DNA from 3 places in the Micromonospora sp. NPDC049240 genome. Region 2 is predicted to be linked to each of the others. Evidence: riboswitches for the same ligand, from Rfam matches in the RefSeq annotation. Region 2 holds a riboswitch; each other region holds the start of a gene.
What was found. A riboswitch is a leader RNA that binds a small molecule or an ion and turns the genes downstream of it on or off. The one in region 2 is predicted to bind cyclic di-AMP.
Positions count from the first base shown of each region.

Region 1: another riboswitch for cyclic di-AMP. It lies ahead of AB0B02_RS10205 (NlpC/P60 family protein); the one in region 2 lies ahead of AB0B02_RS15675 (hypothetical protein).
Region 3: another riboswitch for cyclic di-AMP. It lies ahead of AB0B02_RS02085 (hypothetical protein); the one in region 2 lies ahead of AB0B02_RS15675 (hypothetical protein).

Region 1 covers NZ_JBEZCX010000005.1:280,130-287,003, forward strand. The annotation lists gene AB0B02_RS10200 (peptidoglycan recognition family protein) at 1-401, opposite strand, end outside; cyclic di-AMP (ydaO/yuaA leader) riboswitch at 634-769, shown strand; gene AB0B02_RS10205 (NlpC/P60 family protein) at 783-1,817, shown strand; gene dcd (dCTP deaminase) at 1,889-2,467, opposite strand; gene AB0B02_RS10215 (pyridoxamine 5'-phosphate oxidase family protein) at 2,546-3,127, shown strand; gene AB0B02_RS10220 (zinc metalloprotease) at 3,200-4,180, opposite strand; tRNA gene AB0B02_RS10225 (tRNA-Gly) at 4,383-4,456, shown strand; gene AB0B02_RS10230 (Type 1 glutamine amidotransferase-like domain-containing protein) at 4,585-5,250, shown strand; gene AB0B02_RS10235 (DUF6331 family protein) at 5,290-5,616, opposite strand; gene AB0B02_RS10240 (GNAT family N-acetyltransferase) at 5,613-6,149, opposite strand; gene AB0B02_RS10245 (NUDIX domain-containing protein) at 6,202-6,762, shown strand; gene AB0B02_RS10250 (hypothetical protein) at 6,749-6,874, opposite strand, start outside.
Region 2 covers NZ_JBEZCX010000009.1:112,500-119,373, reverse strand. The annotation lists gene AB0B02_RS15700 (cellulose binding domain-containing protein) at 1-312, shown strand, start outside; gene AB0B02_RS15695 (hypothetical protein) at 469-873, opposite strand; gene AB0B02_RS15690 (STAS domain-containing protein) at 1,312-1,671, shown strand; gene AB0B02_RS15685 (SRPBCC family protein) at 1,736-2,248, shown strand; gene AB0B02_RS15680 (hypothetical protein) at 2,142-2,702, opposite strand; gene AB0B02_RS15675 (hypothetical protein) at 2,782-3,870, opposite strand; cyclic di-AMP (ydaO/yuaA leader) riboswitch at 3,875-4,005, opposite strand; gene AB0B02_RS15670 (cation diffusion facilitator family transporter) at 4,148-5,062, opposite strand; gene AB0B02_RS15665 (AAA family ATPase) at 5,140-6,874, opposite strand, start outside.
Region 3 covers NZ_JBEZCX010000001.1:430,077-436,950, forward strand. The annotation lists gene AB0B02_RS02060 (heavy metal translocating P-type ATPase) at 1-2,081, opposite strand, end outside; gene AB0B02_RS02065 (hypothetical protein) at 2,098-3,048, opposite strand; gene AB0B02_RS02070 (heavy-metal-associated domain-containing protein) at 3,083-3,289, opposite strand; gene AB0B02_RS02075 (metal-sensitive transcriptional regulator) at 3,369-3,668, shown strand; gene AB0B02_RS02080 (YibE/F family protein) at 3,885-5,192, shown strand; cyclic di-AMP (ydaO/yuaA leader) riboswitch at 5,347-5,478, shown strand; gene AB0B02_RS02085 (hypothetical protein) at 5,482-6,507, shown strand; gene AB0B02_RS02090 (carbonic anhydrase) at 6,564-6,874, opposite strand, start outside.

The sequences.
Region 1 (6,874 bases), on a different contig from region 2:
AGCGGCGTCTCCCGGGTCGGCGCGGCGGCGGTGGCCGGGTCGAGCCGGAGCGGGCGGGCGTCGTCGCCGCGCGGGTCCTCGTCCTCGTCGACGTGGGCGCTGCCCGGCGTGGCCAGGACGTGCGCGGCGTCGGTCAGGTGCATCGGGCCGTAGCCGCCGCTGGTGCTGGGCTGGCCCGGGTGGGTGTCCCACCTCGACTCCAGGTAGGAGACACCGAGCAGCACGTTCTGCGGTACGCCGTACTCGGCCGCCGCGGCTGCGTACTGCTGCTGACGGTCGCCGGTGGGCCGGTCCGCCTGCGGCGCGGCGCTCACCGGGCCGGTGGTGGCAAGCGCGGTGGCGGTCGCCACGGCGGCGGCGAGCAGTATCCGTCTGCTCGGCGGCGGGGCTGTGAGGTGCATCGAACCTCCTGGACAGGGATGGGGGTCACTGCGTTCCCACCCTCACGCCAGCCACCCGTGGGGGTCAATACCTTTCCAGGAGGCAATCCAACGCGAAGAAAATCTCCATTCACGTTCGTGCGGCGCATCCGGTACGGAGTGTCACGGCCGTTCGGGTTGCGGATCGATAACGGGAATCCTTACTCTGGTCAGTCGTCGGCCGCATGTTTCACCGTCCAGCCCGGTCGGTGACGGCCCGACACCGCCGAGTCGCCCACGGGCGAACCGGGGACCCAGGTTCCTGGGGTGAATCCGCAGCCACTGCGGTAGGGCGCTTCCCTTCCCGCCCGAACCCGTCAGCTAACCCGGTAGGCGGTCAGGCAGAAGGAGTACGGACGCCCGGTGGCCCACCATGCCCCGCGGCCGACGTCGAGCCGGTCGGTCGACCGGTCCGCCGCCGTGCCGCGTTTCCGCTGGTCCCGCTTCACCACCACACTCGCCGCCCTGGTCGGCGCCGCGGTCGTCCTGACCGGTGGCGCGACGGCGGCGCACGCGGAACCCTCGGTCGCCGAGATCGAGGCCCAGATCGACCGCGACTGGAACAAGCTCGAACCCGTCATCGAACAGGTCAACGCCGTCCGCGGGCAGCTCGCGGTGCGCCGCAAGCAGGCCGACGCGCTCGGCAGGCAGATCGCCCCGCTCCAGGCCCGGGTAGACGCCGCGCTCGGCCAGGTCGGCGGGCTCGCCGCCGACGCGTACAAGGGCGACAACCTCTCCACCGTCAACGCGCTGCTGGGCAGCCGTTCGCCGAGTGAGCTGGTCACCGGCCTGGAAATGCTCGACCGCTTCGCGCACCACCAGCAGGAGCAGGTCCGCGACATCGCCGCGCTGCGCGACGAGCTGGCGGCGAAGAAGAAGCCGCTGGACGCGATGGTCGCCGACCTGAGCCGCACCGAGGCCCAGCTCGCGGCGAAGAAGAAGCAGATCGACGCCGAGATCGCCAAGCTCCAGAAGCTGCGGCTCAAGGTGTACGGCAACGGTGGCGGCGGCCCGCTGCGCCCGGCCCCCTGTCCCGCCGGATACCCGGGCGGCGCGGCCGGGGTGGCGGTCAAGTTCGCCTGCGCCCAGATCGGCAAGATCTACGTGTGGGGCGCGGCCGGCCCGGACCACTTCGACTGCTCGGGCCTGACCATGGCCGCCTGGGCGAAGGCCGGGGTCTCGCTGCCGCACAACGCCCGCCAGCAGCACGACGTGACGAAGCGGGTCAGCCGCGCCGAGCTGCGCGCCGGTGACCTGGTCTTCTACTACGGCGACCTGCACCACGTGGGCATGTACGTCGGGGACGGCTGGGTGGTGCACGCCTCCCAGTCCGGCAAGCCCATCACCATGAAGCGCGTCGACGACGGCGACATCAACAGCTACGGCCGCCCCGGCTGAGGTGTAAGGAGGGGCCCCCTGTTAACGCATTCCGCATAACAGGGGGCCCCTCTTCACAACCACGCTCGGCGTCAGCGGGTCGGCCAGGTGCGCCAGCTCTGCCAGGACCGGCTCGGCGTCGGGCCGCGTTGGCCCTGGTAGCGCGAGCCGTAGACGGCCGAGCCGTACGGGTGCTCGGCCGGCGACGAGAGCCGGAAGATGCAGAGCTGGCCGATCTTCATGCCCGGCCAGAGCGTGATCGGCAGATTCGCCACGTTGGACAACTCCAGTGTGACGTGGCCGGAGAAGCCCGGGTCGATGAAGCCGGCCGTGGAGTGGGTGAGCAGGCCGAGCCGCCCCAGGCTCGACTTGCCCTCCAGCCGACCGGCCAGCTCCTCACCCAGCGAGATCACCTCGAGCGTGGACGCGAGCACGAACTCGCCCGGGTGCAGCACGAACGGCTGCCCCTCGGGGACCTCCACCATCGACGTCAGGTCGTCCTGCTGCACCGACGGGTCGATGTGCGTGTAGAGATGGTTGTTGAAGACCCGGAACAGCCGGTCCAGGCGTACGTCGATGCTGGACGGCTGCACCAGCGTGGGCTCGAAGGGCTCCAGCGCGAGCGTGCCCGCCTTGATCTCGGAGACCAGGTCGCGGTCGGAGAGCAGCATCGGAACACTCTAGCGACAGACGGTGGTGACCAGCGTGTCGGACTACTTCTTCGTACACGTGTTCGATAGACTGTCGGCATGGCTTCCTGGTCCGAATTCGCCGCCGACGAACCCCGACTCGCGGCCGAGATCCGCCTTCTGATGCAGCAGTACGGGCCGGGCTTCGGCTACCTCGCCACGGTCCGCGCCGACGGTGGCCCACGGGTGCACCCGGTCTCGCCGCTGATCACCGACGACGGGCTCTGGTGCTTCGTCATCGACTCGCCGAAGCGCCGCGACCTCGAACGCGACGGCCGTTACGCGCTGCACTCCTTCCCGCCGGAGGAGAGCGACGACGAGGCTTACCTGGCCGGTCGCGCCGTTCCGGTGACCGATCCGGCGACGGTGGACCGGCTGACCCGGATCGGCCGGGCGGCGCCGCAGGGTGACTGGCGCCTGTTCGAGTTCTCCGTCGACGTGGCGATGCTGACCCGCCGTGACCCGGTCACCCAGATCGGTGCCGGCCGCCCGGAGATGCGGCTCTGGCTCGACCCGGGTGAGGCCGCACCCGCGTTCGCCACGCCGGTGTCGCCACCCCCGGTCGCGGCCCGGCGTGACGCGCTCGTCCCGGACGGCCGCCGTGGTCGGCACGGCTTCGACACCCGCCGGCCGGCCGCCTGACCGGGCCCGTAGAACGACGGTGCCGGCCCCGTCCGCAGACGGGGCCGGCACCGGTACGTGGTGCGGTGGCGATCAGGCCGCGCGGTAGGCGTTCCACGCGGTCAGCATGCGGCTCGCCTGGCCGGCGGTGAACTGGTACATGCAGGAGTCGTACGTGTAGTCCATGAAGTTGGTGATCGGGTCCTTGCCGGTCGTGGAGCAGGTGTCCCGACCGGTCGGGCACTCGTACGCCGGGGAGGCCTCGGCCGGGGTGTCGGAGACGCTGTCACCCGAGCCCGAGCAGCCGCCCTGGAAGGTGTGGTAGAGGTTCAGCCAGTGGCCGATCTCGTGGGTGCCGGTGTCGCCCTGGTTGTAGTTGGTCGCCGTGCCGCCGGGCAGCGACTCGCCGAGCACGACCACGCCGTCCATCTTGTCCAGCGTCCGCTTCGGGAAGGTCGCCCAGCCCAGCAGGCCGTCGCTCAGCTCACCGAGGTACATGTTCAGCGTGTTCTTGCCGCCCGTGCGCAGCGAGGTCTTCATCGACCGCTCCGCCGAGGAGCCCTGCACGATCGGGTACCACGACGCGTTGGTCACCCGGTTGATCTTCGTGAGCTGGAAGCTGAACGCGGTGGCCGCGCCGCCGGTCGAGCCCGCGTACGCCTGGTTGAGCACGCTGATCTGCTGGGTGATCAGCGAGTCCGGGATGTTGCCACCGGCGCGGGTGCTGTTCTCCTGGATGACGTGCACGACGACCGGGATGGTCACGGTTGCCAGCGGGGCGACGGCGCCGGTCCGGAAGTTGGCCCGCTCGCGCTGCGCGGCGGCGAGGTCGGCCTCGCGGTCGCGAACCTGCTTGGCGGTCAGGTGGTTCGGGTCGAGCTTGGCGTGGCCGCCCTTGGCGACACGGGCGTCGGCGTGGGCGTCGGCCGGCTCGGCGCACACGCCGGCCGGCGCGGCCGAGAAGGCCGAAGCAGCGGGGACGACGCCGACGGCGGCGGTGCTGAGCAGCAGCGCGAGGGTCGACGTCGCGACACCGGCGGTACGCCGGGTCAGCAGGTTGGGACGGAGTCCCATGGGCCCACCTCTTTCTGACGGCGTGGCAGGGGGTGTGTCACGCCGAGTCGGAAACGTGTGGCAGACGTTACATCCCATCGAGGGATTTGAGAACGACCATATGTTGCCGGCGTGCAACATCCGTTGATCAACTCGGCCGGGCCGCGTGGCGGGGGTGCCTGGGTGCACGGGGGTGGTGACCTCAGGTACAGTGGTCCCGCTCGCGGGTGTAGTTCAATGGCAGAACATCAGCTTCCCAAGCTGACAGTGCGGGTTCGATTCCCGTCACCCGCTCCACGATCGAGGCCCTGGTGAGGACGACAGTCCCGCCGGGGCCTTCGACGTTTGCGGGGGCCGGCGGACGCCGAACTCGCGGTCAGGGGGCTACTCTCCGGGGACTGACGAAGATCCATCGGGGGATGATCTTGAAGCTTCTTCTCACGTCCGCGGGCATCAAGAACGCGAGCATCCAGGACGAGCTGGTCGGCCTTCTGGGCAAACCGATTGCCGACTCCACGGCCCTCTGCATTCCGACCGCCGGATACGCCATGGGCGGTCCCGCCGGGGCGTGGCGCTTCATCACCGGTCAATCCGTCATACCGATGTGCGAGTTGGGGTGGAAGTCGTTGGGGGTGCTGGAACTCACCGCGTTGCCCAGCGTCGGGGAAGATCGCTGGGTGCCCTGGGTCCAGGAGGCGGACGCCCTGCTGGTGGGCGGCGGGGACGCCCTGTACCTGAGCCACTGGATGCGGCAGTCCGGGTTGGCGGAGCTGCTGCCGTCGTTGGATGCGGTCTGGGTGGGGGCGAGCGCCGGCAGCATGGTGATGGCCCCCCGGGTCGGGGCCGAATTCGTCGCCTGGACACCACCCGGCGGGACCGACGAGGCGCTGGGCATGGTCGACTTCTCGATCTTCCCGCACCTGGATCACCCGGACCTGCCGGAGAACACCATGGCCGAGGCCGAGAAGTGGGCCGCCGGCATGTCGGGACCGGCATACGCGATCGACGATTCAACAGCCCTCACCGTGATCGACGGCAGCGTCGAGGTCGTCACCGAGGGGCATTGGAAGCTGTTCCCGGCACAGTCGTGACGACAGGCGATCTGCCCGCCGTGGGGCCGGATCGCGTTCTCAGGACCGGTTCCCGCGCGCCAATCCCGCTTCCAACTCGGCCAGGAAGTCCAGCAACTCACCCCGCGCGGCGTCGTCGTGCGTGCGGTGGTTCAGGAACGTCGACGTGACGACGTGCGAGCGGTCCCGGACGACCTCGACCAACGCGGCGAGCTGACGCCGGGCCTCGACCACCGCGTCCGGCCCCACCCGACGGCACCACGCCGCGACGAGGGCGGGATCGGTGGAGATGGCGTCGATCCCGCAGCACAGGCGGACGCACTCGACCTCGCAGTGGTCGAGGCAGCCGCTCAGGGGCGACGGGATGTCGACCGACACCTCCCTCACCGCTGATCCCCCGGGTGCGTGCCGCCTACCCGAGGGCGCTGCTCCGGAGTCGGGTGCAGGTCGAGGACGTGCCGCAGCCCCGGCTCCCCACCCAGGTCCACCTTCCCGGCCTTGACGAACCCGGTCCGCCGGAGCACCGCCAGTGACGCCGGGTTCGCCAGCGCCGCGTCGGCGACCAGCCGGCGCAGCCCGTACCCGTCGCGGGCCAGCTCGCTGACCCGCCGCACGCCGTACTGGGCGAGGCCGCGTCCGGCGGCGCGTTCGGCCACCCGGTAGCCCAGCTCGGCGCTGCCGTCGGCCACGTCGACCAGGTTGAACCGCCCGAGCACGAAGCCGTCGTCGTCGACCAGCACGTGGAAGTGGCAGATGCCGCGGTCCTGCTCGTCCAGCAGGGCGGCGAGCCGGTCGGCGAACAGGTCGAAGTAGGCGTCGCCGCGGTCGGGCACGTAGCGGGCGAAGTAGGCCCGGTTCTCCCGCTCGAACCGGTACAGCACGTAGGCGTGATGGGTGGCGAGTCGTTCGAGTTCCGGCACCGGGCCAGGCTAGTCGCCGGCGCCCGTCGTACCCGGATGGCAGCATCGCGGGATGCGCGACGAGATCCGGGCCCTGGTCGAGGCGTTGGCGCCGGGCGACGAGCAGGAGGCCCGGCACCGGGCGGCGGCGTTGGTCTGGCTGGCCGGCACGGAGGACATCTTCCGCCGGGTCAAGCCGCGCACCCCGTCGCCGCACCTGGTCTCCTACTTCCTGCTCCGCGACCCGTCCGACGGCGCGGTGCTGCTGGTCGACCACCGCAACGCCGGCCGGTGGCTGCCCAGCGGCGGTCACGTCGAGCCGGGCGAGCACCCCGTGCACACCGTGCGCCGCGAGCTGCGGGAGGAACTGGGCGTACCAGCGGTCTTCGCACCGCCGTTCGGCGAGCGACCGGCGTTCCTCACCGTCACCGAGACGGTCGGCCCGCCTGCGCAGCGGCACACCGACGTCAGCCTCTGGTACGTGCTGGACGCCCACCGCGAGCAGCGGTTCACCCCCGACCCGGTCGAGTTCCGGGGCGTCCGCTGGTGGACGCCGGCCGAGGTGGGCGACGCGCCGGCCGGCACGGTCGAGCCGCACCTGGGCCGGATGCTGGCCAAGCTCACCCGGGGCTGAGCGTCAGCGGATGCGGCTCGCGGCGCGGCACGAGCGCGATGGCCGACAGCGTCGCCGCGCCGGCCAGGCCGACCAGGAAGAACAGCGACAGCGCCGGCTGACCGAGCCACTC
Region 2 (6,874 bases):
CCGACCGGACGCGGCTGCGCCGCCACCTACGCGGTGACGAACTCCTGGCCCGGCGGCTTCCAGGGCGAGGTGACGGTACGCAACTCCGGCACCACGCCGATCGCCGGCTGGACGCTGACCTGGACCTATCCGGACGGTCAGCGGATCGCCCAGCTCTGGAGCGGGACGTACACCCAGACCGGCTCGGCGGTCACGGTGACCGACGCCGGCTGGAACGGCAACCTCGGCGTCGGCGCGTCGACCACCGTCGGCTTCACCGCCACCGCCCCCAACGGCAACCGGACACCGACCGTCTCCTGCGCCGCGCGCTGACGGGTTCCGCGGGCGGTACCACGAGATGACCATGAGGTTGACCGAACTGGACAGCGCTCTTCCGCCCGTCAACCTCATGATCATCGAAGCCCGCTGACGCGACGGTGGCCGTCCCCCTCGTCGGGGACGGCCACCGTTCGTTCTGTGCGGGTGCGGTCAGCCGTCCAGGCCGGCGGGGGAGTTGGGGCGGTCGACGTCGACGAACTCGATCTCGTCGGCGGCACGCTCCCGGCTGCCGGCGGCGCGGGCGGCGGTGCCGGCGGCCCAGCCGATCGCCGCGCCGGCCAGGGCCGCCGCGATCAGCAGCGTCCACGGCAGCGCGGGCCGCCGGCCGGCGAGCGCCTCGAAGGCGAGGCCGGCCCGGCGGCGTGCCTCGTCGGCGGCGGAGCCGACCAGGTCGGTGGCCTCGTCGGCCAGGCCGGAGGAGCTGCGACGCGCGACGCGGGTGGCGTCCCGCACGCTGTCACCGGCGGTGCCGACCGCGTCGAGCAGGTGCTGCCAGGCCTGGTCCGCGACCCGCTCGGGCTTGCTGCGGCGGTCCAACAGGCTGGATCCGAACATCGTTCTACCTCCTCGGGTGCCGAAGCCCGGCGGCCACGTCGGACTCCGGTGGTCATCCGGCGCGTCACGGTTCTTCCCCGGGCAGTGCCCCGCCCGCTCCCGCGCCAAACCCCGCCCGCTCCGTCAGTCGAGTGGCGGGGAAACGGACGGGGTGGGCGGAATCACCCGTACGCGCCGGGGACCGGGTGTGCCTGCGGGATGCGCGGGCCCGCTACCCTGGGTCGGCGGATCGGCCGACCCGGTCCGGTCGTTCGGCCGGTCGCTGGTCCGCGTCGAAGGGGAAATCGGAACCCGGAGGTGCGGTTTGGGCTCACCCAGGTGTGCCCAGTCCGCGAATTGCTCATCCCGGGGGGTGGCGACCGGGGCCGTTGGAGGAATACTCTCGGTCGCGGCCCGCGTACTGATGAGGCGCCCGTTGGGGCGAGTGGAGGTGCTCGCGTGAGCCTGTCGATCGTGAAATCGGTGCGTCCGGGTGGTGTCGTCCAGATCGCGCCCCGTGGGGAGATCGACGTCGACACCGCGTACGAGGTGCGGGAAGCGATCGCCGAGGTGCTGGCCAAGGCGCGTCCCGTCCGGATCGAGCTGAACATGCGGCTCGTCACGTTCATCGACTCGGTCGGCATCAGCGCCATGGTCGCCGGCTTCCAGACCTGCGAGGTCAGCGGCGTCAAGCTCGTGGTCACCGAGCCGAGCCGGTTCGTGCACCGGCAGCTCTGGGTGACCGGCCTGCTCGGTCTCTTCGGCGCGCCGGAGCCCTGGTTCGCCGACGAGGCTCCCGAGGTGCTCCCCGGCGCCTGAGCGCCACCCGCCCGCGCACCGATCCTGCGTCCGGCCCCTCGCCGGCCGGGGGACCTTCGACCCGTTGCCAGGCCGGCCCCGGTACGGGACGATCGTCCGGACCCACGACGGCGAGGGGGACCGGTTGCAGAGCAGCGACAGCTTCAGCTACACCGTGCAGGCCCGGTGCAGCCGGGCGGACGCGGTGGCCCTGCTCGGCGACCTGAGCCGGCAGGGCGAGCTGCATCCGCTGATCGTGCGGGTCCGGCAGTTGCCGCCCCGACCGGGCGCGCTGGCCAGCTTCGCGATCACCGACCGGCTGGAGCTCGGTCCGCTGCACTTCCCGGTCACCTACCAGGCGGACGTGCTGGTCGCCACCGAGGACGAGGTGGTCACCGTCGCCCGGCAGCAGCCGGCCACGACGGTGCGTAACCACACCCGGCTGCGCGACGAGCCCGACGGCGTGGTGCGGATCGACGTGGAGATCACGCTCACCGCGCCGGCGCCGCTGTTCGGTTATGCGTTCCGCCAGGCGCGGGCCGCTCACCTGGGCCTCGCCGCCCGCCTCGGCGCGACGCTGGAGGGCCGGCCCGCCTGATCCGCCCCCACGGCTTCCAGACGGACAGCACGGTGGCGATCAGCAGCAGCGTGGTGGAGACGGCCGGCGGCACCACCAGGTCGACCCGCAGGTGCGCGTCGGCTGCCCCGGCGAGCGCGCCGAGGTGCCGGACCCGGGGGGTCAGCAGGAGCAGCACCAGGCCGAGCATGACGGTGGTGAGCGCGAACTTCACCAGCACCCATCGCCAGCGCAGCAGGCCCCACGGAGTGAGCAGCGCGCTGGCGGTCCCGATCAGCCAGACCGCCACGCTCAGCGGTGCGAACAGCCAGGTGACCAGCAGCGCCGCCGCCGGGTAGACCACGTCGGGATCGGCGCCCCGCAGCCCGGCGACGCCGAGCGCGAGCAGCGTCAGGTCGGTGCCGAGCCAGCCCAGCGAGGTGGCCAGGTGCGCGGTGAGCAGCGCCTTGCGGCCGGCGGGGGAGAGTCGTCTCATGTCCCGATCGTCGCCCCGTCGCGCGGCCCACGTCGTGGGCCGCGCGACGACACCCGGTGTACGTCGTGGGGCGTAGTGCTCAGTAGACCGACAGGTGCACGTGGTTGGTGTGGTCGCTGGACGGGTCGCCGTTGCCCCCGCTGTACGACTTCCAGCCGCTGCTGGGCAGCCAGATCTGCTTGAACCAGATCACGTAGAGCACGGCGAGCGGGTCGGCGTTGCGCACGAAGTACGCGGCCAGGTTGTTGCCGTACGTCCGGTCGCCGCCGCTGGCCACGCCGCCGAAGCCGCTCTTCTGGGCCGCGAAGTCGCAGGCCCGACCCTTCGGGTGCTCGCCGGAGCCACTGGGCCGGTGGCAGGAGACGTACCGGGTGAAGCCGGCGGCCTTGGCCTGTTGCAGCGCGTGCAGCGTACGTGGGGTGATGCAGCCGCTGGCCGGCGTCGGGTCGTTGACGCTGCACGACTCGGCCGGCCAGGAGCCGTCGGAGTTGCGCTTGGCCGGCTTCGCGTTCGCGGTGGAGGTGCCCCGGATCCCGCTGCCGCTGCTGCTGCCGCCGCCGCTGCTGGCGGACGGCCGGTTGTTGGCCTCCTCCAGCGCCTGCTCGGCCTGCTCCTTGCGCTTGGCCATCACCGTGACCTGCTTGCGTTGCTCGCGGACCTCGCCGTCGAGCGCGGTACGGGTGCGGATCGCCTCGTCGCGGGTGGTGATCAGCTCGCGCAGCGTCCGGTCCTCGTGCGCGGCGACCGTCTCCAGGGCGGCGGCCCGGTCCATGAAGCCTTCCGGGCTGGTGCTGCCGAGCAGCGCCGCGGCGGTGCCCATCCGGCCGGTACGGTACGCCACCTCGGCGATCTCACCGACCTTGGCGTCGCGCTCGACCAGCTCCGCGTCGATCGTCACGAGTCGTTCGTTGAGCTGCTTCTGCCGGGTCACCGACCGGCTCAGCGCGGCCTTGGCCTCCAGCCAGCCCTTGCTGGCGGCATCGAGCTTGGCGCGCAGCGCCGGCGTGCCGCCCTCGTCGTCGTCACCGGGCGCGGCGGCGAGCCGGCCGGTCGGGGGCGCCGCCGAGGCGGGGGAGACCGGCGCCGTCACGAGGCCGAGGGTCAGCATCGCGACGAGCAGGGCCGCCATCCGGGCGGCCGTCCGTCGTACAGGTGCCACTGGGGGCATTCACGTGTCCTTCCGTCAACCGCCGACCGGGTTAGCTGACGGGTTCGGGACGGAAGATCCCTACCGCTGACGCGGATGCACCCCACGTACGTGGTTCCCCGGCTCGCCCCGCGGGCGATTAGGCGACGGCCGCTCCGTCGGCGCCGGATGACGCCTGCGGGTCGGCCGCGACCGAGCCTACCGGCGTTGCCCGGAGCCGGCTCCGTCACCCGGAACCGGATACCGGGCAAAACCGGCATAAGCTAACAATAGCCACTCGAATTTAAGTCTGTCCTAACTACCAGCCGGTCGGGCCGCAGGCGCCGGCGGACGCTCCGGGTTCGATCTGCAACGTGGCGTGATCGATCGAGAAGTCCTCGTGCAGCGCGGCCCGGGCGGCGGCCAGCACGGTGGCGACCTCCGCGCCCGGATCGGTGGTCAGGTGCGCCGAGGCCACGTCCATGCCGGAGGTGAGCGTCCAGACGTGCAGGTCGTGCACCTCCGCCACGCCGGGCACGGCGGTCAGCCGGTCGTGCACGGCGGTCACCTGGAGGTGTTCCGGCGCGGCCTGCACCAGGATGCGCACCGCGGCCCGGCCGAGCCGCCAGGTGCGCGGCAGGATGAACAGACCGATCGCCACCGCGACCAGCGGGTCGGCCCACCACCAGTCGGTGACCGCGATGACCAGCGCGGCGCCGATCACGCCGAGCGAGCCGAGCAGGTCGCCCAGCACCTCCAGGTACGCGCCGCGCAGGTTGATGCTCTCCTGGGCGCCGGAGCGCAGCAGCGCGAACGCGGCGATGTTGGCGAGCAGGCCGAGCACGGCCACCACCAGCATCGGTCCGGCGAGCACCTCCGGCGGCTCGCCGAACCGGCGTACCGCCTCGATCAGGACGTAGACCGCGACGGCGCCGAGCAGCACCGCGTTGGCCAGCGCGGCGAGCACCTCCAGCCGGTAGAGCCCGAACGTGCGTTGCGGGTCGGTCCGGGCGCGCCGGGTGGCGGTGATCGCCGCGAGCGCCATGCCGATGCCGAGCACGTCGGTGAACATGTGGCCGGCGTCGGAGAGCAGCGCGAGCGAACCGGTCGTGACGGCGGCCACCGCCTCGACCACCATCAGCACGGCGAGCAGCGCGAACGCCGCCCAGAGCCGACCGGAGTGCCGGTGCGCCGCGTTGGCCACCGCAGCGCTGTGGTCATGACCTGCGCCCACGCACCCACCCTCCCGCCCCGGATCCCGGACGGGCCCAATCTATGCTCACATCGCTATGTGTGCAAGTAACTGTGGCGTCAGCCCACCGGATCGAGCGTGGTCAGGCGCTGGGTGGCCCGGGACAGCGCGACGTAGAGCGTGCGGACACCCGAACCCGGGTCGGCCCGGATCTCGCTCGGCGCGACCAGCACCACCCCGTCGTACTCCATGCCCTTGGCCTGGAGGCTGGTGACCACCTGGAGCCGGCCCGCGTCGAGGTCGCCCAGCCAACCGGCCACCTCGTCCCGGCGCGGCACCGGCGTGATCACGCCGACCGTGCCCTCCACCTCGGCCAGCAGCGCCCGAACCGCCTCGACCGTGGCCGCCGGCAGCTCGGCCGCGGCCACCGTCCGCTCCACCGGTGGCACGCCGGTGGAGCGCACCGCGACGGGCAGCGCCAGATCCGGATACCGCCGGCGGATCTCCGCCGCCGCCACCGCGAAGATCTCCGCCGAGTTGCGGTAGTTGGTGGTCAGCTCGAAGCGACGCCGGGGCCGCCGCCCCAGCGCCTGGTCACGCGCCCGGTCCAGCTCCTGCGGATCGCCGGTCCAGGCGGTCTGCGCCGGATCGCCGACCACGGTCCAGGAGGCCAGCCGGCCGCGCCGACCGACCATCCGCCACTGCATCGGCGAGACGTCCTGCGACTCGTCCACCACCACGTGGGCGAAGTCGCGGTAGTCCACCGGGCGCTCCCGGGCGGCGGCCCGGGCCGCACGCTGCCGATCGGCGTACGTGCTCAGCTCGCGCACGCCGCCGGCCAACTGGTACGGGTCCCGCTTCGGCCGGGCCCGCCGCACCGGCTTGCCGAGCAGCGCGTCCAGCTCGTCCAGCAGCGCGATGTCGGCGACGGTCAACCCGTCGGTGTCCAGCGTCCGGTACGCGTCGGTGAGCAGCCGGATCTCGGCCGCGGAGAGGACCCCGCCGGCGTACCGGCGCAGCCGCTCCGGCCGGGCCAGCCAGCCCAGCACGTGACGCGGGTGCAGCCGGGGCCACCAGGCCTTGAGGAACTCGCGGAACTCCGGCCGCTCGATGATCTCGTCCTCGAACGCGGGCTGTTCCGGCAGCCGGCCCACCCGCAGCGTCCGGGCCTGCGCGTAGAGCGCGGCGAGCACGGCGTCGAACGCGGCCCGACGCACCTCGTTGCGACGCGCGCCCCGGGTCAGCGTGCGGTCCCGCACCGCGTCCAGCGCCGGCCGGTCCAGCCGCAGCAGCTCACCGCGGTAGAGCAGGCGCAGCTCGGCCGGCGAGTCCGGCACCGCGTCCCGCGCGGCGCGTTCCAGCACCCGGCGCATCCGCAGCGAACCCTTCACGGCCGCCACCTCCGGCGGGTCGGTCCGGGTCGCCGACAGGCCCGGGAACAGCGACCCGAGCGAGTGCAGCGTGGCGGTCTCCTCGCCGAGCGAGGGCAGCACCGAGGCGATGTACTCGACGAACACGCCGGACGGGCCGACCACCAGGATGCCGCCGCCGGCGTACCGGGCCCGGTCGGAGTAGAGCAGGTACGCGGCCCGGTGCAGCGCCACCGCCGTCTTGCCGGTGCCCGGGCCGCCGGAGACGATCGTGACGCCGCTGCCCGGGGACCGGATCGCCTCGTCCTGCTCCCGCTGGATGGTGGCGACGATGTCCCGCATCCCGCGACCGGTGGCCCGGGACAACGTGGCCAGCAGCGCGCCGTCCCCGACCACCGCCATGTCCGCCGGCGCGGCCTCCGGGTCCAGCAGGTCGTCCTCGATCCGGGTGACCCGCTCGGCGGCGGACTGGATCGTGCGCCGG
Region 3 (6,874 bases), on a different contig from region 2:
GTGCGGCGGGAGAGCCGGATGGCGTCCGCCGCAGCCAGCAGGTCGCCCCGCACCAGCGTCAGGTCGGCGGCCTCGATGGCCACGTCGGTGCCGGTGCCCATGGCCAGCCCGAGGTCGGCGCGGGCCAGCGCGGCGGCGTCGTTGACCCCGTCCCCGACCATGGCCACCACCCGGCCCTCGCCCTGGAGCCGCTCGACCACGGCCACCTTGTCGGCGGGCAGCACCTCCGCGATCACCTCGTCGATGCCCACCTCGGCGGCCACCGCCCCGGCCACGGTGGCGTTGTCGCCGGTGAGGAGCACCGGGGTGAGCCCCAGGCCGCGCAGCCGTTCGACCGCCGCCCGGCTGGTCGGCTTCACCGCGTCGGCCACCGCGAGCACGCCCCGGGCCCGCCCGTCCCAGCCGGCCAGGACCGCCGTGCGGCCGGCGGCCTCCGCGCCGGTCGCGGCGCGCACGACCTCCTCGGGTACGTCGAGACCGCGCTCCCGCAGCAGTCGGAGCCGCCCGACCACCACGCTCCGGCCGTCGACCGTGCCGGTCACGCCGAGCCCCTCGGCGTTCGCGAAGTCGCCGACGGCGGGCGTCGGCCCGGCCTCGGCCGCGCCCTCGGCGACCGCCCGCGCGATCGGGTGCTCGGAGGCCGCCTCCAACGCGCCGGCCAGCCGGAGCAGTTCGCCGGCGTCCTCGCCGGCGGCGGGCAGCACCTCGGCCAGCGTCATCCGGCCGGTGGTGACGGTGCCGGTCTTGTCCAGCACCACGGTGTCCACCCGGCGGGTGGACTCCAGCACCTCCGGTCCCTTGATCAGCACGCCGAGCTGCGCGCCGCGCCCGGTGCCGACCAGCAGCGCGGTCGGGGTGGCCAGGCCGAGCGCGCACGGGCACGCGATGATCAGCACGGCCACGGCGGCGGTGAACGCGGCGGTCGGCCCGGCGCCGGTGCCGAGCCACCAGCCCAGCGTGCCGGCGGCCAGGGCGATCACGATCGGCACGAACACGCCGGAGATCCGGTCGGCGAGGCGCTGCACCGCCGCCTTGCCGGTCTGCGCCTGTTCCACCAGTCGGGCCATCTGGGCGAGCTGGGTGTCGCCGCCGATCCGGGTGGCCCGGACCACCAGCCGGCCACCGGCGTTGACGGTGGCGCCCACCACGGCGTCACCCGGCCCGACCTCGACCGGCACCGATTCGCCGGTGAGCATGCTGGCGTCGACCGCCGAGGTGCCCTCCTCGACCACGCCGTCGGTGGCGATCTTCTCGCCGGGCCGGACCACGAACCGGTCGGCGACCGCGAGCTGGTCGACCGGGATCCGGACCTCCGACCCGCCGCGCAGCACCGCCACGTCCTTCGCGCCCAACTCCAGCAGGGCCCGCAGCGCGGAGCCGGCGGTGCGCTTGGCCCGCGCCTCGAAGTAACGCCCGGCCAGGATGAAGACGGTCACCCCGGCGGCGGCCTCCAGGTAGATGTTGCCGGCGCCGTCGCCGCGGGTGATGTCGAACCGGAACGGGTGCGTCATCCCGGGCATCCCGGCGTCGCCGAGGAAGAGCGCCCAGAGCGACCAGCCGAACGCGGCCAGCGTGCCGAGCGAGACCAGCGTGTCCATGGTCGCCGCGCCGTGCCGCAGGTTGACCAGCGCGGCCCGGTGGAACGGCAGCCCGCCCCAGACCACCACCGGCGCGGCCAGCGTGAGGGAGGCCCACTGCCAGTAGTCGAACTGCCAGGCCGGCACCATGGCCAGCACGATCACCGGCAGCGTCAGCACCGCGGAGACCCACAGTCGGGTGCGCGCCACCCGCAGCTCGTCCACCGGCTCGGCGGCCGCGACCTCCCCGGCGCGGGCGGGCGGCGGCGGCACCTCTGCCGTGTAGCCGGTCTTCTCCACGGTGGCGATCAGGTCGGCCGGCGCGATGTCGTCGGCGTACCGGACGGTGGCCTTCTCGGTGGCGTAGTTCACCGTGGCCTCGACGCCGTCCATCCGGTTGAGCTTCTTCTCGATCCGGGCGGCGCAGGACGCGCAGGTCATGCCGCCGATCGCGAGTTCGATCAGGTTCGGCGCGGTCGGCAGCGTCTTTCCCGTGGTGGTCATCGCGACACCTCCCCGGTCAACTGTGCCCGTGCCCCGGCGTGCCGTGTCCGGCGTCCGGGGTCGGTGCGGTGGTGGGTGCCGGCGCGGGCTGGGCGCCGGCCAGGACGGTGAACTCGGCGGTGTGCATCGCGTCGCCGTGGCGGAAGTCCAGGTAGAGACGGTACGCCCCGGCGGACGGCACCTCGGCCGCGAACATGACCGCCGGCCCGGCGGGCGTGCGCCCGTCGTCGGGCGTGCCCTCCGGGTGCACGTGCAGGTAGGCCAGGTCGCCCTGGCGCAGCGCCACCAGGTGCCCGTACGCGCCGAGGTAGGGCTGGAGGTCGGTGACCGGGCGACCGGCCCGGCTGACGGTGAGCGTGAGCCGGCTGGTGCGACCGGGCTCCGGCGTGCCGGCGAGCGTGACCGTGTAGCCGTCGACCGTGGCGGTGGTGGCCGGTGCCGGCAGCGGCCGGGCGGTCAGCGGGCCGGGGACGGTGACGTCAACGCCGAGCGTCAGTGGCTCGCCGCCGGTCGGCGTGAAGTCGGCGAACGCCCGCCAGACGCCGGGCCCGGCGAGCGGCGAGGCGACCCGCCAGGTGCCGTCGGCGGCCAGCTCCGGGTGCACGTGCCGGAAGCCGGACAGGTCGCGGCGGGCGACGATCAGGTGCATGCGCCTGTCGTGCGCCACGTCGTAGCGGGTGACCGGTGCGCCGTCCGGGCCGGTGATCCGGAACGCGAACTCGCCGGCCGGGGCGGTCACCGGCTGGAGCGTGTAGCCCTGCTCGGAGACCAGCAGCCCGCCGGGCAGGTGCGCGCCGCCGGCGCTCTCGTCGCCGTGGCCGGCGGCTCCGTGGTCGGTGTCGGTGGTGTCGTGCCGGGTCTCGGCGGCCGGGGCGGCGGGACCGGCCACGTGACCGATCCCGTACGCCCCGGCGAACACCGCCGCGAGGCCGAGCGCGAAGCCACTCAGCTTCGTCGCCGTGTTCATGGTGCCTCCTCGGTTCTGCGGGTCCGCGGACCCGTCACGCCCCGGCGAGGTCGTAGCCGGCCTCGTCGACGGCGGCGCGGACGGCGTCCGCGTCCAGTGGTTCCCGGCTGGTGACGGTGACCCGGCCGGTGGCCAGGTCGACCTGGACGTCGGTGACGCCCGGCAGCGCGCTCAGCTCGGTGCTGACCGCGTTGACGCAGTGCCCGCAGGTCATGCCCCGCACCTGGTATGTGGTGTCCATCTCGCCCTCCGATCCGATACCCCCTGGGGGTACAAGTCGAACGGTACCATACCCCCGAGGGGTACGGTATCCTCGACGCATGACCACGCCGTCCACCCCGGTCCGGGGCTACACCGCCAGCAAGGACCAACTGCTCGCGCGGCTCCGCCGCATCGAGGGGCAGGTCCGGGGCATCGAGAAGATGGTCGAGGACGACCGTTACTGCATCGACGTGCTGACCCAGATCTCCGCCATCCAGGCCGCGCTGGACAAGGTCGCGCTGGGCCTGCTCGACGGCCACGCCCGGCACTGCATGCACGAGGGCGCCGCCGAGGGCCGCGCCGACGAGATGGCGACCGAGATGATGGCCGCCGTGGGCCGCCTCATGAAGCGCGGCTGACCCTCCCCACCCCACCCCCGCCCCGCCGATCTTGCAGTTGCGGCCCACGAAACGCCCCGTTCGCGCCGTTTGCCAGGGCCACAACTGCAAGATCGCGCAGGTGGGGTGGCTACCATGACCCGGCGGCGACCCCGGGCGTGGACAGGACGCGTCCGCGCCGGCCGGTGGACGACCGGCCGGTGAACCGGTGCGCCGCGACCCGCAGGGAGAGCCACCGTGGGCGCCGACCACACCCGTCCCGCCCCCGCCGCGCCGCCGGGCGTACGCCGGCTCCTGCTCGCGACCGTGGTGCCGCTCTTCGTGCTCACCGTGCTCGCGGCGCTGGCGCTCTGGCCCCGGGGCGGCGGCCCCGAGCCGGCCGAAGCCGAGAACGTGCCACGCCACCACGGCACGGTGACCCGGGTGGTGACCGAGCCCTGCCCGCCCACGCCGGAGGCCCCCGAGGGCGGCGGCGGCCGGTGCGGCACCGTGACGGTCGCCGCGGAGCAGGGCCCGGACGCCGGCCGGCAGGTCGAGACGCCGATCCCGGACGGGCCCGGGGCACCACGCGTCGAGGTCGGCGACGAGGTGATCCTGGTCGAGCTGACCGACCCGGCCGACCCGTCGGTGAAGGCGTACAACATCGCCGAGCACCAGCGGGCCACGCCGTTGATCTGGCTGGTGGCGCTCTTCGCCGCCGCGATCGTGGCGTTCGGGCGCTGGCGCGGGCTGGCCGCGTTGGGTGGCCTGGTGGCGAGCTTCGCCATCCTGCTCGGCTTCGTGCTGCCCGGGATCGGCGCCGGCCGGTCCCCGCTGCCGGTGGCGATCGTCGGCGCCGCGCTGATCATGTTCGTGGTGCTCTACCTGACCCACGGCATCAGCGCGCAGACGTCGGTGGCGGTGCTCGGCACGCTCGGCAGCCTGGTGGTCACCGGCGTGCTGGGCACGCTCGCCACCGCCGCCACCCACCTGACCGGCTTCGGCAGCGAGGACGCCACCACGCTCTCCATGTTCCAGGGCGGCGTGGACCTGCACGGGCTGCTGCTGGCCGGCATCATCATCGGCTCGCTGGGCGTGCTGGACGACGTCACGGTCACCCAGGCGGCCACCGTCACCGAGCTGGCGCACGCCAACCCCGACCTCTCCCGACGGCAGCTCTACCGGGCGGCCACCCGGGTGGGCCGGGCGCACATCGCGTCCACTGTCAACACCATCGTGCTGGCGTACGCGGGCGCCTCGCTGCCGCTGCTGCTCCTGCTGGTGGCCGACTCCCGCCCGGTGAGCGAGATCCTGACCAGCGAGTTCCTCGCCCAGGAGATCGTCCGCAGCGCGGTGGCGACCCTCGGTCTGATCGCCGCCGTACCGCTCACCACCGCGCTGGCCGCGGTCGTGGCCACCGCCGGGCGGCGCGGGCCGGCGGCCGGGGCGTCGCCGCCACCGCCGGGCCGGCCCCCGGCGGCCCGCGGCGAGGCGCTGGAGGCGCTCGGCGGGACGCCGACCGAACGGTGGCCCGACCGCCGGGGAAGTACGGATGTCGCATGGTGACACTCCGCAGCGTGACGGCGCGCGTGAAACGCGATGCTGGTCACGCTGGGCAATGTCGAATTCTCGCGATTGGTCGGCTTCCGGGCGTAGATCCCCGGTCGACATCTCGGGTAACCTCGCTGCCGGTCACCGCCGAAGGCGCGCACCCGCGCCTGCGGTGCCGCCGCCCAATCGCCTCCGGGCGAGCCGGGGAACCAGGTACATGGGGTGAATCCGCGTCAGCGGTAGGGGCCGCTTCCGTCCCGAACCCGTCAGCTAACCCGGTCGGCGGCCGACGGAAGGGAACACTGTGACGGCACCCCTGCGCCGCTGCTTGACACCCGTGGTGGCCGTGCTCGCCGCGCTCGCCGTGCTGGTCGGGCCGACCCCGGCGTCGGCGGCTCCGCACACCGCCGCCCCCAACCCCTCGGGGCACTCGGAGGACGACGACCCACCGCTGATCAGCGAGGCCGTCACCGCCGCCAACCGGGCCTACCTCCAGGCCAAGTCCAAGCTGGACACGTCGCGCAAGCGGCAGCTCAAGCTCGCGCTCGAGGTGAAGGCGGCGCAGAACGAGCTCGACGCGCTCAGCCCGCAGGTCACCGAGATCGCCGCGCAGTCCTACCGCACCGGTCGGGTCGGTGCGATGGCGATGCTGCTGGAGAGCGACTCGCCCGACTCGTTCGTCCGTCGGGCCAGCGCCCTGGACGAACTCAACCTGTTCAACGGGCAGCGGCTCGCCGCCATCAACGCGGTGAAGACGCGCGCCGAGCAGGCCAAGATCGCGCTCGACGCCGAGGTGCGCGAGCAGGAGAAGCAGACGAACGCGATGGCCCGCGAGAAGGTCGAGGCGCAGAAGGCGCTGAAGCTGGTCGGCGGGCTGGACTTCACCGGTGGCCTGGTCTCGGCCACCTCCCCGGTTGCCAAGATCGGCCCCGGCCGCACCGCCGACGGCGGGTGGAAGTCCGAGTCGTGCAGCGAGAACGACCCGACCACCTCCGGCTGCGTCACGCCGCGCACGCTGCACGCGTACAAGGAGGTCAAGCGCGCCGGCTTCAACCGCTTCGTGGGCTGTTACCGCCCCGGCGGGCCGTGGGAGCACCCCAAGGGCAAGGCGTGCGACTGGTCGTTGCAGAACAGCGGCTTCTCGCCGTGGCACAACAACGACACCCGCCGGTACGGCAACGAGGTGGCCGCCTTCCTCATCCGTAACGCCGACCGACTGGGCATCTACTACGTGATCTGGAACCGGCAGATCTGGTTCCCGGCGACCGGCTGGAGTTCCTACAGCGGGCCCTCGAACCACACCGACCACGTGCACATGTCACTGCTCTGACGCGTACGCGAGAAGGGGCCGCCTCCGGGCGGCCCCTTTCGTGTGTCCGGGGGTGGTCAGCCGGCGAGCGCCGGGTCCGCCGGTGCGGCCGGCGCGGGCACCGGGGCCGGGGACTGCGCCACCGTCCGCACCTCACCGCCGCTCAGCCGGTACGACATGCCGGCCACCGAGCACGCTCCCGCGGCCACCCGCTCGGCGAGCACCGTCGAGCGGGCCAGCAGGGTCTCCACGGTCTGCGCGATGTGGACGTCGATGATGCCGTCGAGGTCCTCGACCTCCTGCCGGGCGGCCCGGAGCAGGCTGGGCGAGACGGCGTCCACCACAGCGCCCAGGTGCCCGGCCGGCGCGGAGCCGGTGCGGACCGCCT